Regions from separate parts of the Janthinobacterium pasteuri genome, predicted to be linked through region 2. Evidence: predicted binding sites of a transcription regulator. Region 2 holds the regulator's gene; the other holds the start of a gene.
What was found. The regulator NrdR, encoded in region 2, represses ribonucleotide reductase genes. The targets are predictions, from matches to a motif close to CACNANATNTNGTG.
Positions count from the first base shown of each region.

Region 1: a site for NrdR is predicted at 2,044-2,057, ahead of ACQ4WN_RS15875 (ribonucleoside triphosphate reductase). Genes of this name have one in related genera too.

Region 1 is NZ_JBNYXS010000015.1:410-7,641, reverse strand. Features, by position in the region: gene ACQ4WN_RS15885 (anaerobic ribonucleoside-triphosphate reductase activating protein) at 1-62, opposite strand, end outside; gene nrdD (anaerobic ribonucleoside-triphosphate reductase) at 52-252, opposite strand; gene ACQ4WN_RS15875 (ribonucleoside triphosphate reductase) at 249-1,997, opposite strand; gene ACQ4WN_RS15870 (hypothetical protein) at 2,116-2,532, opposite strand; gene ubiU (ubiquinone anaerobic biosynthesis protein UbiU) at 2,694-3,731, shown strand; gene ubiV (ubiquinone anaerobic biosynthesis protein UbiV) at 3,857-4,753, shown strand; gene ubiT (ubiquinone anaerobic biosynthesis accessory factor UbiT) at 4,774-5,301, shown strand; gene ACQ4WN_RS15850 (heavy-metal-associated domain-containing protein) at 5,315-5,578, opposite strand; gene ACQ4WN_RS15845 (DUF7716 domain-containing protein) at 6,480-6,833, opposite strand; gene ACQ4WN_RS15840 (hypothetical protein) at 7,010-7,232, opposite strand, start outside.
Region 2 is NZ_JBNYXS010000022.1:11,647-18,878, forward strand. Features, by position in the region: gene tolA (cell envelope integrity protein TolA) at 1-308, opposite strand, end outside; gene ACQ4WN_RS20135 (ExbD/TolR family protein) at 357-797, opposite strand; gene tolQ (protein TolQ) at 813-1,502, opposite strand; gene ybgC (tol-pal system-associated acyl-CoA thioesterase) at 1,550-1,951, opposite strand; ZMP/ZTP riboswitch at 2,267-2,391, shown strand; gene glyA (serine hydroxymethyltransferase) at 2,503-3,750, shown strand; gene nrdR (transcriptional regulator NrdR) at 3,896-4,360, shown strand; gene pilV (type IV pilus modification protein PilV) at 4,582-5,172, shown strand; gene ACQ4WN_RS20165 (PilW family protein) at 5,169-6,146, shown strand; gene ACQ4WN_RS20170 (pilus assembly PilX family protein) at 6,156-6,815, shown strand; gene ACQ4WN_RS20175 (pilus assembly protein) at 6,812-7,232, shown strand, end outside.

The DNA of each region.
Region 1 (7,232 bases), on a different contig from region 2:
TTGCCCGGATAGTCGGTGGCGGAAAAGGGCGTCAGGCCGCCCACTTTCAGTTCAGCTGCCATGGCAGGAGGGCTGGCCAACCCGGGCGCTCGCTTGCGTAAAATACTGGCGTTCGTGGAATTCGCCCTGCTTGCCGATGTTGAACGAGGCGACGGGGCGGTGGTAGCCCATCACGCGCGTCCAGATTTCGCAGCGCTGGCGTTCGGTGTCGAGCAGGGTGATGGCGGGGGTGAAGTCGGGACGTGCATTCATGGCGTTTCCTCAAGTGATGGAACAGGGTGGGCTTGCTTGCGCGCGATCAGTTCCGCGTCGCAGGTGGGACAGAATTCGTGTTTGCCGGCCAGGTAGCCGTGTCGCGGGCAAATGGAAAACGTGGGCGTGACCGTGATGTAGGGCAGCGAGAAGCGGCTCAGCGCGCGTTTCACCAGTTCGCGGCAGGCGTTGGCGTCCGACAGTGCTTCCGTCATGTACAGGTGCAGCACTGTGCCGCCTGTGTATTTTCGCTGCAGCGCGTCCTGCAGGGCCAAAGCCTCAAACGGGTCGTCCGTGTGACCCACGGGCAGCTGCGACGAGTTTGTGTAATACGGGTTGTCCGGCGTGCCCGCCTGCAGGATGGCCGGATAGCGCTTGCGGTCTTCGCGGGCGAAGCGGTAGGTGGTGCCCTCGGCCGGTGTCGCTTCCAGGTTGTACATATGGCCCGTCTCTTCCTGGAATGCCACCATGCGGGCGCGCACGTGGTCGAGCAGGCGGATCGCCAGCGCATGGCCTTCCGGCGCCGTGATGTCATAAGTGTCGCCGCTGAAATTGCGGATCATTTCATTGATGCCGTTCACCCCCAGGGTGGAAAAGTGATTGCGCAGGGTGCCCAGGTAGCGCTTCGTGTAGGGGAACAAGCCTTGTTGCATCAGTTGCTCGATGGTGCGGCGCTTGATTTCCAGGCTGATTTTGCCCAGTTCCAGCAGGCGGTCCAGGTCGGCCAGCAGCGCTGTCTCGTCGCCGCGCCACAGGTGGCCCAGGCGCGCGCAGTTGATGGTCACCACGCCCAGGGAACCCGTCTGCTCGGCGGAACCGAACAGGCCATTGCCCCGTTTCAGCAGTTCACGCAAGTCCAGTTGCAATCGGCAGCACATGGAGCGGATCATGTTCGGCTTGAGTTCCGAATTGATGAAATTCTGGAAGTAGGGCAGGCCGTAGCGGGCTGTCATCTCGAACAGGCATTCGGCATTTTCGCTATGCCAGTCGAAATCTTCGGTGATGTTATAGGTGGGGATGGGGAAGGTGAAGACGCGGCCCTTGGCGTCGCCCGCCATCATGATCTCGATGTAGGCGCGGTTGATCATATCCATCTCCGCCTGCAGCTCGCCATAGCTGAAGTCCATCTCCTGGCCGGCGATGACGGGGATCTGCTCGCGCAGGTCGTCCGGGCAGACCCAGTCGAAGGTGAGGTTGGTAAACGGCGTCTGCGTGCCCCAGCGCGATGGCACGTTGAGGTTGAAAATCAGCTCCTGCATGGTCTGGCGCACGTCTTCGTAGCGCAGGCTGTCCTTGCGGATGTAGGGTGCCATGTAGGTGTCGAAGGAGCTGAACGCCTGCGCGCCGGCCCACTCGTTTTGCAGGGTGCCGAGGAAATTGACGATCTGGCCGATGGCGCTCGACATGTGTTTCGGCGGGCCCGATTCGATCTTGCCCGGCACACCATTCAAGCCTTCATGCAGCAGGGTGCGCAGCGACCAGCCGGCGCAATAGCCTGCCAGCATGTCGAGGTCGTGGATGTGCAGCGCCGCTTCGCGGTGCGCCGCGCCCACTTCCGGCGGATACACCTGGTCCAGCCAGTAATTGGCGATGACCTTGCCCGAGACATTGAGGATCAGGCCACCCAGGGAATACCCCTGGTTGGCGTTGGCGTTCACGCGCCAGTCGCGCCGTTCCAGGTATTCATTGATGGACGCGGCGACATCGACCTGGCCGCGTGTGGGGGAAACTGCATTCGTCGTCATGAAACCTCCAATAAACACAACATGCGGTGTTTTTATGAAGGTTATCTACTAAATGTAGTGTAGTCAAAGGCGGCGTGCCAGCGATTCGCGTATCCTTGATCCAGGTGAAAAAACCACCTCAGCCGGTTTTGTTCCAGCGCGTTTCGCGCAGGATCAGCCAGCTCGCGCAAAAGAATGCGGCGCCACAGGCGGCGATGCTGGCGACGGAGGCGGGCAGCACGTGGGCCCAGATTTCCAGCGGCGTATAGGTGCTCCAGCTGGCCACGCGCGCATCGAAGGTGGCGTAGTTCGCCAGCAGCCAGTAGATGGCCAGCAGGCCCGTGCAGATGGCGGCCTGACGCAGCAGCGGCATTTGACGGCGCGCGAACACGGCCAGCAGGAACAGCAGTAGCACGCCCGGATAGGCGCCCAGTACTTCCGGCGACAGCACGGAGAGGGTCCCTGCATCATAGCCATCGGTCGGGCCGGCCCACTGCACTTGCAGCGCGGTGAGGAACAGGGTCAACAGGAAAATCAGCAGCGGTTTGCGGGTCATGGCGGGCACTGAAACAGGAGGAAAGATGGGCATTTTACAGCCAGGTCAAGCAAGTTGAAGGTGCGCCAGCCATGCATGCATTCCTTCACCTGCGTCAACGACTGGGCCGTATCGGCGGGGCTATAGTTTGCACCTTGAGCCGATACAGGACTGTGAACATCATGATGCTTGAATCAACTACCGCCACCCGCGTGGCCGGACCGCTGGAACTGGTCTGCCCCGCCGGCAGCCTGCCTGCCTTGAAAGCGGCCGTCGACAATGGTGCCGATACCGTTTACCTGGGCTTTCGCGACGCCACCAATGCGCGCAATTTCGCCGGCCTCAATTTTGACGAGAAGGCCATCGCCGAGGGCGTGCGCTATGCCCACCAGTACGGACGCAAGGTGCTGCTGGCGCTGAATACTTATCCGCAGCCGCACAACTGGGCCGTGTGGCGCAGCGCCATCGACCGCGCCGCCGCCGCGGGCATCGATGCCATGATCGTCGCCGATCCGGGCCTGATGGCTTACGCGGCCCAGCACCAGCCGCAGCTGCGCCTACATTTGTCTGTGCAGGGCTCGGCCACGAATTATGAAGCCATTAACTTCTATCACGAGCACTTCGGCATCGCCCGCGCCGTGCTGCCGCGCGTGCTGTCGATGGCGCAGGTGGAGCAATTGATCAGCAAGACGGAGGTGGAGATCGAAGTGTTCGGCTTTGGCAGCCTGTGCGTGATGGTCGAAGGGCGCTGCGCGCTGTCGTCGTATGCGACGGGCGAGGCACCGAATACGCACGGCGTGTGCTCACCGGCGAAATCCGTGCGCTGGCTGGAAACGCCGAATGGTCTGGAATCGCGCCTGAACGGCGTGCTGATCGACCGCTATGCGCCCGGTGAGAATGCCAGCTATCCCACCCTGTGCAAGGGGCGTTTCGAAGTCAATGACGAAGAGTATTACGCGATCGAGGAGCCGGCCAGCCTGAACACCCTGGCGCTGCTGCCGCAACTGATCGCCATGGGCGTGCGTGCCGTGAAAATCGAAGGACGCCAGCGCAGTCCCGCCTACGTGGCCCAAGTCACGCGCGTGTGGCGCGAAGCGATCGACGCCTGCCGCGAAGGCAATCCGCGCTACGCCGTCAAGCCGGGCTGGATGGCGGCCATGGACAAGCTGGCCGAGGGCCAGCAGCACACTTTAGGTGCCTACCACCGCTCCTGGAAATAGCAAAACCTACTGCGCGGCCCGGGGCGCGGCCTGCGATGCTCGCTGTGCTCCAGCACAGCTGCGCTTCTCGGCCTCGCCGCAAGCCGCTCGCTACGGTTTTGTCACTTAAAAATACTGGAAAAGGTATGCTAAAACTTTCTTTGGGTCCTTTGCTGTACTACTGGCCGCGCGCCACGGTCTTCGAGTTTTACCAGCAGATCGCCGGCAGCGCCGTCGAGATCGTGTATCTGGGCGAAACCGTCTGCTCGCGCCGGCATGAGCTGCGCCTGGCCGACTGGCTCGATATCGCCGACATGCTGGCCGCTGCCGGCAAGGAAGTGGTGCTGTCGACGCAGGCGCTGATCGAGGCGGGGGCCGAACTGGCGACCCTGCGCCGCATCACCGGCAATGGCCGCTACGGCGTCGAGGCCAACGACATGGGCGCCGTGCACTGCATGGAAAAGGGCGCGTCCTTTGTCGCCGGCCCCCACCTGAACCTGTTCAATGGCCCCAGCCTGCAATTGCTGGCACGCCTCGGCGCGCGGCGCTGGGTGATGCCGCTGGAAATGGGGCAGGCGGCGCTGGCCGAAATGCAGTGCCAGAAACCGGCAGGGCTGGAGACGGAAGTGTTCGCCTATGGCCGCATGCCGCTGGCGTTTTCCGCGCGCTGTTTCACGGCGCGTAACCGTAACCTGCCGAAGGACGATTGCGGCTATAGCTGCCTGGAAGAGCCGGACGGCCTGCTGCTGCGCACGCGTGACGAAGTGTCGTTCCTCGTTCTGAATGGCACGCAGACGCAGTCGGCGCTGGTCTACAACCTGGTGCGCGAACTCGACGCCATGCGCGACATGGGCGTGACGGTGGCGCGCATCAGCCCGCAGGCCATGCATACGGATCAAGTCATCGCCATCTTCGACCGCGCCCGCCGCGGCCAGGTCAGCGGCGTGGGCGCTCAGGCCCAGCTGGCGGCCTGCCAGCCGGCCGGCGCCTGCGACGGCTACTGGCACGGCCAGCCCGGCATGGAACAGCACGCCGCTCATTGAACGCATCGAAAGGAAGCACCATGCAAGATCAACTGGAAAGATTGCCCATCCCGGCCAAGCCCGCGATGAGCAAGCCCGCCATGTCGTACCGGCTGCCCGAGCCGCTGGCCGAATTGCTGTCCAAGCTGCCGCCGTATCCCGCCTCCTGGCTATTCGTGCAAGGCCTGAACCGCCTGCTGGCGCCGCAATTGCCCGACGATGTGCGGCGCAGCCTGGAAGGGCGTAGCCTGCGCCTGCGCTTGCTCGATGCGGGCATCGCCTTCGATTTCGAGTGGCAGGGCACGGTGTTCGTGGCCGAGCGTTATGTGGACGTGCCGGACCTGTGCATCGCCGCCAGCGTGCATGACCTGATGCTGCTGGCGCGGCGCCAGGAAGATCCTGACACCCTGTTCTTCAGCCGCCGCCTGAGCCTGGAAGGCGATACGGAGCTGGGCCTGCTGTTCAAGAATACGCTCGACGCCATCGAGCTGCCGCCGTTCGATTTACAGGCGCTTGGACCGCGCCGCGTGCTGGCGCATCTGCGCGACCGGTGCGCGCGGGAAGGCTGAGCGGAGCAGGCGTTCAGTAGCGGCAGTGGCCGCAGGCGCCGCTGCAGGACGGCAGTTGTTCCTCATCGGAGGACTCGCCCATGAAGCCGGCGTCGTTGACGGCCGCCAGCAGGCGCTCCTGCGTGGCCAGCCGTTCGTCAAATTGCACCGTGGCGCCGTGGCGCGCCAGCGAGACACACACGGTGGCCACGCCCGTGACGGCTTCGAGCGCGACCGTGAGCCTGTCGGCGCAGCCTTCGTGATCCATACCGATAATATTCAAGCGCGCTGTCTGCATGGGTTCCTCTTGTTTTTCAAATAAAAAAACAGCGTAGGCGAGGGGTGCGCATGCCGTCCAGAGCAGCACGCAAGATTTATTTTCTATTTGCGGTTTTATTGATCTGGATTAATTCACTCTCTCCGGGACAGTCTGAAATTTCTGTTGTTTTATACACAGTTTCCTTATTCCAGTCGACAAGCGTGGCGTGCCGCGAGATCCTGTTATTCTGATAAGAACGCTGGAAAGGAGGGGCCATGCGACGCCGTCCCCTGCTCATGCTTGCCGGCCAATCGCGACTTGCCCGAGGAGACGCCGCTGGCGCGCAAGGCACTCTGGTATCGTCCAAATCATCCCTGGTCACGCCCTTGCAGGCGTAGAGGATCCTGTTCTTTCTGTTCTTTCTGTTCTTCCCGATGAATGAAGAGCAAAAGTACAAGTAGTCGATGAAGCGCTGGCCGCGCAAATGCATGCGAGGAAACGGGCTGCAAGAAGGCGAAGCAGCAAGCCGGCAGCAGCTTGCTCTGAGTCAGACGCGCATTGTCTGTCGCAGCGTATCCCACATCGACCAGCTTCATTGCCTTGACGCCGCCCCACGCGTTGTAGCGTCCCAGTCACACCACATTGCCAGATTCATCCACCAGTTCCTGCGGCGTGTCTAGATGGTCGCTCTGGTAAAAACCGTGCTGCGCCGCGTAGTTGCCGGGCCTTCTATAAACCGGCCATCGGTTCCGGTTGCAAGGTGCGCGGCCGTCACCCAAGTTTCATCCAGTCGCGCCAGCGGCACGAATGTCCCCGATTCGCGCAGATAGAGATGTGCTGCCTGCAATTGATCTTCCAATGCATGCTGACGTTGTGCAACTGGCGTCGAATACTCGTCGTCCGGATTGTCCCGAACGACATTTACATGGCTGTAACTCCCTCACTGCAGATCCAGGAAATCATCGTATTGGGCATAATGGTTGAGGCATCTAATGATCTCTTCCTTTGACGCATTTGGCTTTTGTTTATATGCTAAATCGATAACATCTTGAAAATGTTCTCGCATGTAACCAAACTCAAGATTCTTTTTCGTGACCGAATCAGGGACCACCTCATTATCGTCCTCATCGAAATCGGGTACAGGACCTATGTACACCTCCATTCCGGGAATTAAATCCCTCACGTTTTTAGGAACATAAATCATATAGATGGCATCTCGTTCGTTCTTATCTTTTACAAGATCAATCAAGTCCTCGATCTTATAAAATTTGTTTATTAAGAAATTTCTCATCATGGGCATCCTGTAACAGGGTTTAATTTTCCTTCTCGACCAGGGCGACCACCTCCCCATTTTTCCCTACCACCACTACCATCCGGATGATAGATTCCATGGTTATCGGCATGATCGCTTCGATCGACCAAATTTAATCTACCAACATCGTCATTATGCCTCGGACTGCAGGATGGTCTTTATTTGGCCGACTTCATATGAATCGCGGAGATGTGAGGTACGCCCAACTTGTCCAGCTCGGAGATATTGCTTCCGGAATAAATCGCATCAAGGACATTCTGGTCAACATAATAAATGCCACCGTTTTCAGTGGCATAAGGCTTCGCATCCATTAGAACTCTTTCGGCGGCTGACCACAATCGCTGAACGTGCGCAATGAATAATGGTCTATTTTTGATCTTC
Region 2 (7,232 bases):
TCGGGCGCGGCCACCGGCGGCGGTGGCGGCGGGGCCGGCTGTTCCACTTGTGGTTCCGGCGGTGGTAACGGTGTCGGCTCCGGTTCCGTCGCCACGTCGGGCTGCGGCGCGGCCGTCTGTACTTTCAGGTCCCATACTTCCGCTTCGACGGCCACAGGTTCCGTATTTTGCCAGTGTACGCCTACCCACAGGAAAAACAGCAGGCCAAGGTGCATCGCCAGCGCCAGGCCCAGCGAGGGCCAGCGGCTGCGTTCGCGCGGCACGCTGTAGGGCTTGCCGAGTACATGGTCGATTTGTTTGGTCTGCAAAGTCTAGTCTATCTAAAAACGGTCAAGTCTGGAAACAGGGTGCTGCGCTTACTTGGTGGCCAGGCCAACGCGGGTAATGCCCATCTTTTTCGCTTCCGAAATGAGCTGGATCACATCGTCGTACTTGCTTTCCTTGTCGCCCGCGATCATTACGGGATAGTCGGGATTGCTCTCGTGCAAGCCGCGCAGCTTGCGCAGCAGGGCGTCGCGGTTCGGTTCCGTTTCCGGCGACAGCTGTTCCTTGCCGATGACGCCGATCGACAGCGAACCATTCGGTTTCAGCACGATCTGAATATAGTCATCGGGCGGTTTGGCCGATCTTTCTGCGTTGGGCAGGTTCACCACGCTGGGATTGTTCGACGATGGCATCACCATGAAAATGATCAGCAGCACCAGCATCACGTCGATGTACGGCACGACGTTGATCTCGGACTTGAACTTGCGGCCACGGCCGCCGCGCATGCCGCCGCTATTGAATGAGGAACCCATGGACGCTGCTCCCTCTTAGCGCGACTGGCGCTGCAAGATGTTGGAGAATTCCTCGACGAAGCTCTCGAAGCGGATCGCCAGGCGGTCGATGTCATGCGAAAAACGGTTGTAGGCGACGACGGCGGGAATTGCCGCGAACAGGCCGATGGCGGTGGCGATGAGCGCTTCGGCAATGCCGGGCGCGACGGCGGCCAGGGTGGCTTGCTGCACGTTGGCCAGGCCGCGGAAGGCGTTCATGATGCCCCAGACGGTGCCCAGCAGGCCGATGTAGGGCGAGACGGAGCCGACGGAAGCGAGGAAGGCCAGATGCGATTCGAGCACGTCCATTTCACGCTGGAAGGCGGCGCGCATGGCGCGGCGTGCGCCGTCGAGCACGGCGCCCACGTCCAGCGCTTCGCGCGAACCGTAGGAAGCCTTGCCTTTGATGAATTCACCCATGCCGGCGTCAAAAATACGGGCCAGCGCGCCGCTCTGGTCGCGGTTGCCGCTGGCGCTTTGATGCAGGGCATGCAGGTTGCCGCCGGCCCAGAAGCTGCGTTCAAATTCGATGGTTTGCTTGCGCGCCTGGCGCACGGCAAACATCTTGCGGAAAATGTACGTCCAGCTGGTCAGGGAAATCAGCAGCAGCAGGGCCATGATCAGTTGCACGATCAAATGGGCATTGGTGATGAGCGCGAGGAAAGAAAGATCTTGTGTAACGTTCATTGGCTGGCAGTCTGTTGGGTGAATTGTCCGGGGGTGGCGGGTAGGGCTCAGGCGGCGCGCATGCGGGCCGCCACTGCATCAGGCACGGCGCGCGGGCGCAATGCCGAGTCGACGCAGCCGATCTTGACGCGGGCCGTGTTCAGCAGGCGCTCGCCGCACCAGGCTTGTTGCAGGAAAACGATGGAGGCGCGCCCCATCTTTTCTATGCTTAAGGTTAATCTTACCGTGTCATCGAGCCTGGCTGGCGCATGATAGTCGGCGTTGACGCTTTTGACAACGAACATCGCGTCGTGCTGCTCCAGCAATGCCTGCTGGCCCACGTCGATGGCGCGCAGCCATTCCGTGCGTGCGCGCTCGAAAAATTTCAGGTAGTTTGCGTAATAGACGATGCCGCCGGCGTCGGTGTCTTCATAGTAGACACGTACGTTCCAGGTAAAGACTGAAGGCATGTTTATTGCGCCAGTAGTGAGATTGAGCAACATTTTACGCGATTTTTCTTCTTGTGACTGTGGGCGCTTGCTGGAAAGCCATGCAAAAGCTGCATATAAGTTGCACCGCAGCATTGTAAATCCGGGGCGCACAATGGCAAGCTTCGTAACATACGCTTACATGCCGTGGCCAGGTTTAAGTTCAGCTTAAGAGCCGCAGTCTTGCCCCGGGGCGGCCTGTGGTCGTGCCCGGGCTGCGTTGGCGCGCGGCGATTATAGCCGTACGGTTGCATTCCTTGCTCAATTTGGGCACTTAACTTACAATTTGACTTCCATTACGTCTCACGTGACTGGCGAAAAGTCGGGCGATCTCCCTGAATGGCGATCGGCAAACCGGCGAAAGGTGGGCACCCACCGGGAAACGTGAGATTTTTCATCAGCCGTTCGCCTGGGTAGCCACTATGGAAAAGCACGAAGAGGCTGCCTGTCCAATGTTGTTATTCACTTAACGCCGGCTCCCCTCATTCGATCCAACCTGCCAGTACAAGCACCCTTATCTTTGGAGTTTTTACATGTTCGCAAAAGATCACACCCTCGCCAACGTCGATCCTGAATTGTTCGCCGTCATTCAAAAAGAAAACGTGCGCCAGCACGATCACATCGAGCTGATCGCGTCGGAAAACTATACGTCGCCAGCCGTCATGGAAGCGCAAGGTTCGCAGCTGACGAACAAGTATGCCGAAGGCTATCCGGGCAAGCGCTACTACGGCGGCTGCGAATTCGTCGACATCGCCGAGCAACTGGCCATCGACCGCGTGAAAAAACTCTTCGGCGCCGAATGCGCGAACGTGCAGCCGAACTCTGGCTCGCAGGCGAACCAGGGCGTGTTCTTTGCCATGCTGAAACCGGGCGACCTGATCATGGGTATGTCGCTGGCCGAAGGCGGTCACCTGACCCACGGCATGCCACTGAATATGTCCGGCAAGTGGTTCGACGTGGTGTCGTACGGCTTGACGGCGGAAGAAGACATCGATTACGAGGCGATGGAACGCCTGGCGCGCGAACGCAAGCCGAAACTGATCATCGCCGGCGCGTCGGCCTTCTCGAAAAAGATCGACTTCGAACGCTTCGGCAAGATCGCCAAGGAAGTGGGTGCCTACTTCATGGTCGACATGGCCCACTACGCCGGCCTGATCGCCGCCGGCCTGTACCCGAACCCGGTGCCGTTCGCCGACTTCGTCACCTCGACCACGCACAAATCGTTGCGCGGCCCGCGTGGCGGCATCATCCTGATGAAGGCTGAACACGAAAAAGCCATCAACTCGGCCATCTTCCCTGGCATCCAGGGCGGCCCGCTGATGCACGTGATCGCCGGCAAGGCCGTCGCCTTCAAGGAAGCGCTGAGCCCTGACTTCGTCGAATACCAGAAGCAAGTGATCAAGAACGCCGACGTGCTGGCGAAAACCCTGATCAAGCGCGGCCTGCGCATCGTGTCCGGCGGCACCGAGTCGCACGTCATGCTGGTCGACCTGCGCGCCAAGAACCTGACAGGCAAGGAAGCCGAAGCCATCCTCGGTTCCGCGCATATCACCTGCAACAAGAACGGCATCCCGAACGACCCGCAAAAACCCTTCGTTACCTCGGGCATCCGCCTGGGCAGCCCGGCGATGACGACGCGCGGCTTCAAGGAAGCGCAAGCGGAAGAAGTGGGCAACCTGATCGCCGACGTGCTGGACAATCCGCATGACGCCGCCACCATCGAGCGCGTGAAAGCGGCCGTGAAAGTGCTGGCCGACGCGCACCCTGTGTACGCCTCATAATTATTTGTCCAGAATGTGTCATACAGAGTAAGATTCTGTCTGACACATTCCAGTCGTGCCCCAGGGCGCCCGGAGTGATTCGGGCGCCCTTTGTACAAGGGCGGCGATTTTCCGTCATTAACTACTATAAAGTTGTCTTCGCCCCATGAAATGTCCATTTTGCCAGCACGGCGATACCCAGGTTCTCGATACGCGCGTATCGGAGGAAGGGGATGCCATTCGGCGCCGCCGCCGCTGCGGCAAATGCGACAAGCGTTTTACCACTTACGAACGTATTGAACTTATCATGCCGGCCGTCGTCAAAAAGAATGGCAGCCGGACGGAGTTCGCTGCGGATAAGTTGCGCGGCAGTTTGATGCTGGCCTTGCGCAAGCGTCCCGTCGCGGCCGCCTCCGTGGATACGGCCATTGCGTCCATCCAGGAAAAACTGCTGACCAGCGGTTTGCGCGAAGTCGATTCCGGCTATATCGGCGAACTGGTCATGCAGGAACTCAAGCGCCTGGACAAGATCGCCTACATCCGCTTCGCCTCCGTGTACAAGAATTTCGAAGACCTGGCCGAGTTCCAGGATGCGATTGCCGAAGTGGGGCAGGCGCGCAGCAAGCCCTGACGTTCACCTTCTTGTTCACCTGATTGAAAATGGGGCCGGTTCTGCGCCCCGTGTTCATCACGCCAGCGTTCGCCTGGCAAGCCGCCTGATCAATCCAGGCGCTTTTTTTTTCATTTTATCGCCGTGCTGTTTGCGCTAGCGCAGACCCGGCTTTTTGCGCGCGCCTATCGTGTACCTGGGCCGCCTGTTCTTGCGACTCTGTCTGCGGAAGGGAGGAGCGCATGCGCAATGGCGGTCGCGAGATGTTTCCTGCGGGCGGCAGCAGCCTCGTCGAGGTGCTCGTGTCCCTGCTGCTGTTGGCGCTGGGCCTGCTGGGTGCCGGCATCCTGCAACTGAGCTCCCTGCGCGCGCGCCATGAGTCGGCACTGTTGTCGACGGGCGTGCAACTGGCCGCCGGCATGGCTGAACGCATGCGCGCGAACAGCGTGCTCATGCGCGGTCTCGATGCGGGTAATCCCTACCTGAACGTAGCCTACGAGGCGGCGGACGGCGCCGAGCCTGTCGGCGGCGCTCCGGACTGTTTCGGCGCTGCCGCCTGCAGCGCGGCCGAACTGGCGCAATTCGACATCGCCGAATGGAAGCACAGGCTGCATGCGGCCTTGCCTGGCGCGCGTCTGCAAATCTGCCGCGATGCTCCCGCGTGGGACGCCGCCGCTCAAGGCTTGCACTGGGCGTGCAGCGGCGGCAAGGGCGCGCCCATCGTTATCAAGCTGGGCTGGCGCGCCCGTCTGCCCGATGGATCACCCGCCGTGAATGCGGCAAACGAGTCGCTGCCCAGGCTGGCATTCCAGCTGGGGGGAGGCGGCGCATGAACGGCATGCACGTTCGCGGGCGCCGGCATCGGGGCATGAGCCTGGTCGAATTGCTGGTGGCCCTGTCGCTGGGCGCGCTGCTGATGCTGGCCGCCAGCACCGTGCTGCTGGCGGCCAGCGGCAGCTATGGCGACCAGTCCGCCAATGCGCGGCTGGACGACAATGGCCGTTATGCGCTCGACACCATTGCCCGCGCCGTGCGCCAGACGGCGTATGTGAACTGGGATAGCAGCGCCGCGCCCGTCGCCCATGCGGATGACGACAGCGCGAATGTCGCCGGGCTCGATGCGCGCAGCCTGGGCAAGAACAGCGAGGGCATCAGCGGCGCGCTGCCCGGCGCCCTGCATGGCAGCGATGTGCTGGCCCTGCGCTATTACGGCGCTGGCAAGGAAGAGGGCGGCGACGGTTCCGTGCTCAATTGCGCCGGCTTCGGCGTGGGCGCCGCACAAACGGAGGCGCAGCGGGGCTGGAGCATTTTTTATGTGGCGCAGGGCGCCGATGGCGAAGGCGAGCTGCGCTGCAAATACCGTGGTGCGAATGGCTGGGGTGCGGACGCCGTCATCCGCGGCGTCGACGGTTTCCAGGTGCTGTATGGCCTCGATACGGATACGCCGCCCGACGGCGTGGCGAACCAGTATGTCAATGCCAGCGCGCTCGACGCCGACGATGCGGCGCTGGTGCTGACGGGCGCGGATGCTGCCGCGCGTCAGCGCGATTTTTACCGGCGCACGCACTGGAAGCGCGTGGCCAGCGTGCGCGTGGCGCTGCTGTTGCATGGCGAAGCGGGCCAGGCGGACAAGATGGCGGAACTGGGGCCGGCGCAGTTCGACCTGTTCGGCAAGGCATATGCCGAGGCGCACGGCGCCGGCGACACGGGCGTGCGCATTGCGCGCGCTGCCTTGCCTGCAGCAACGCGCTCCAGGCTGCGGCAGCTGGTGCAGACAAGCATCATGCTGCGCAACGGGCCGGCCTAGGCGGGCGCCATGATGGCTGGCGCGGGTGCCCGCTGTTGCCCAGGCCGCTGCGCTCCTGGCGCGCGGCCGCGTGGCGCCACCCTGGTATATGTGCTGTGCCTGCTGGTGATCATCTTGCTGCTGGGCATATCGGCAGCGCAGATGGCCTTGCAGGGAGAAAAGGCGGCACGCGGCGAGCGCGACCGGCAAATCGCGTTTCAGGCGGCGGAGGAGGCATTGGTGGATGCGCAAAACGATATCGAAGGCTTGCCCGGCGCGCCGGGACGCAGCAGCCTCTTCGCACCAGGCAGTGCGGCCGGGTTCGTGGCCGGCTGCGGCGAAGGGGGCGTACTGGGCTTGTGCCTGCCCGCACCCCAGAATGAGCCGGCGCTCTGGCTGAGCATGGATCTGGATGGTGCCGAAAGCAGCAGCCGCGCGGTGCCGTATGGCCAGTTTACGGGCGCCGTCATGCAGACGGGGCAGGGCTTCCTGCCGTCGCGCCGGCCCCGCTACCTGATCGAACTGCTGCCGTTCCACCCACCCGGCGCGCAGGCCACGGCAGTGGCTGGAGGCCTGGCCACGGAAAGCTATGTGTACCGCATCACGGCCATGGGTTTTGGCGCGCAGGACAGCACGCAAGTCGTGCTGCAAAGTTATTATCGCAAAGAGGCGGCGGGAGCGGGGCCATGAGGGCGCTGTCGTCCGTCTGCTTGCTGCTGCTGGCTTGCCTGGCCAGCCTGGTGTGCGGCCCCGCCGTCGCCGCCCCTGCCACGGTGACGCTGGCGCGGGCCGACGCAGGCTTGCACGGTGCTCGCGTGCCGCCGAATCTGCTGCTCAACCTGTCCCTCACGCATGCGGCCGCCGCTGCTGCACATGGCGGCGACTATGCGCCGCAGCGCGAGTACGCTGGTTACTTCCATGCGCGCATGTGCTATAGCTATCCGTATCGCAGCAAGGACGGCGCCATGCTGCCGGACTTGCGCGTAGCGACCGCTTACTTCTCCGTGCTGAAACCGGCCGATGCGCTGCACGGCTGCGGCGGTGATAGTTTTAGTGGCAACTTTCTCAACTGGGCCGGCACCAGCATGCTCGACATCGTGCGCTATG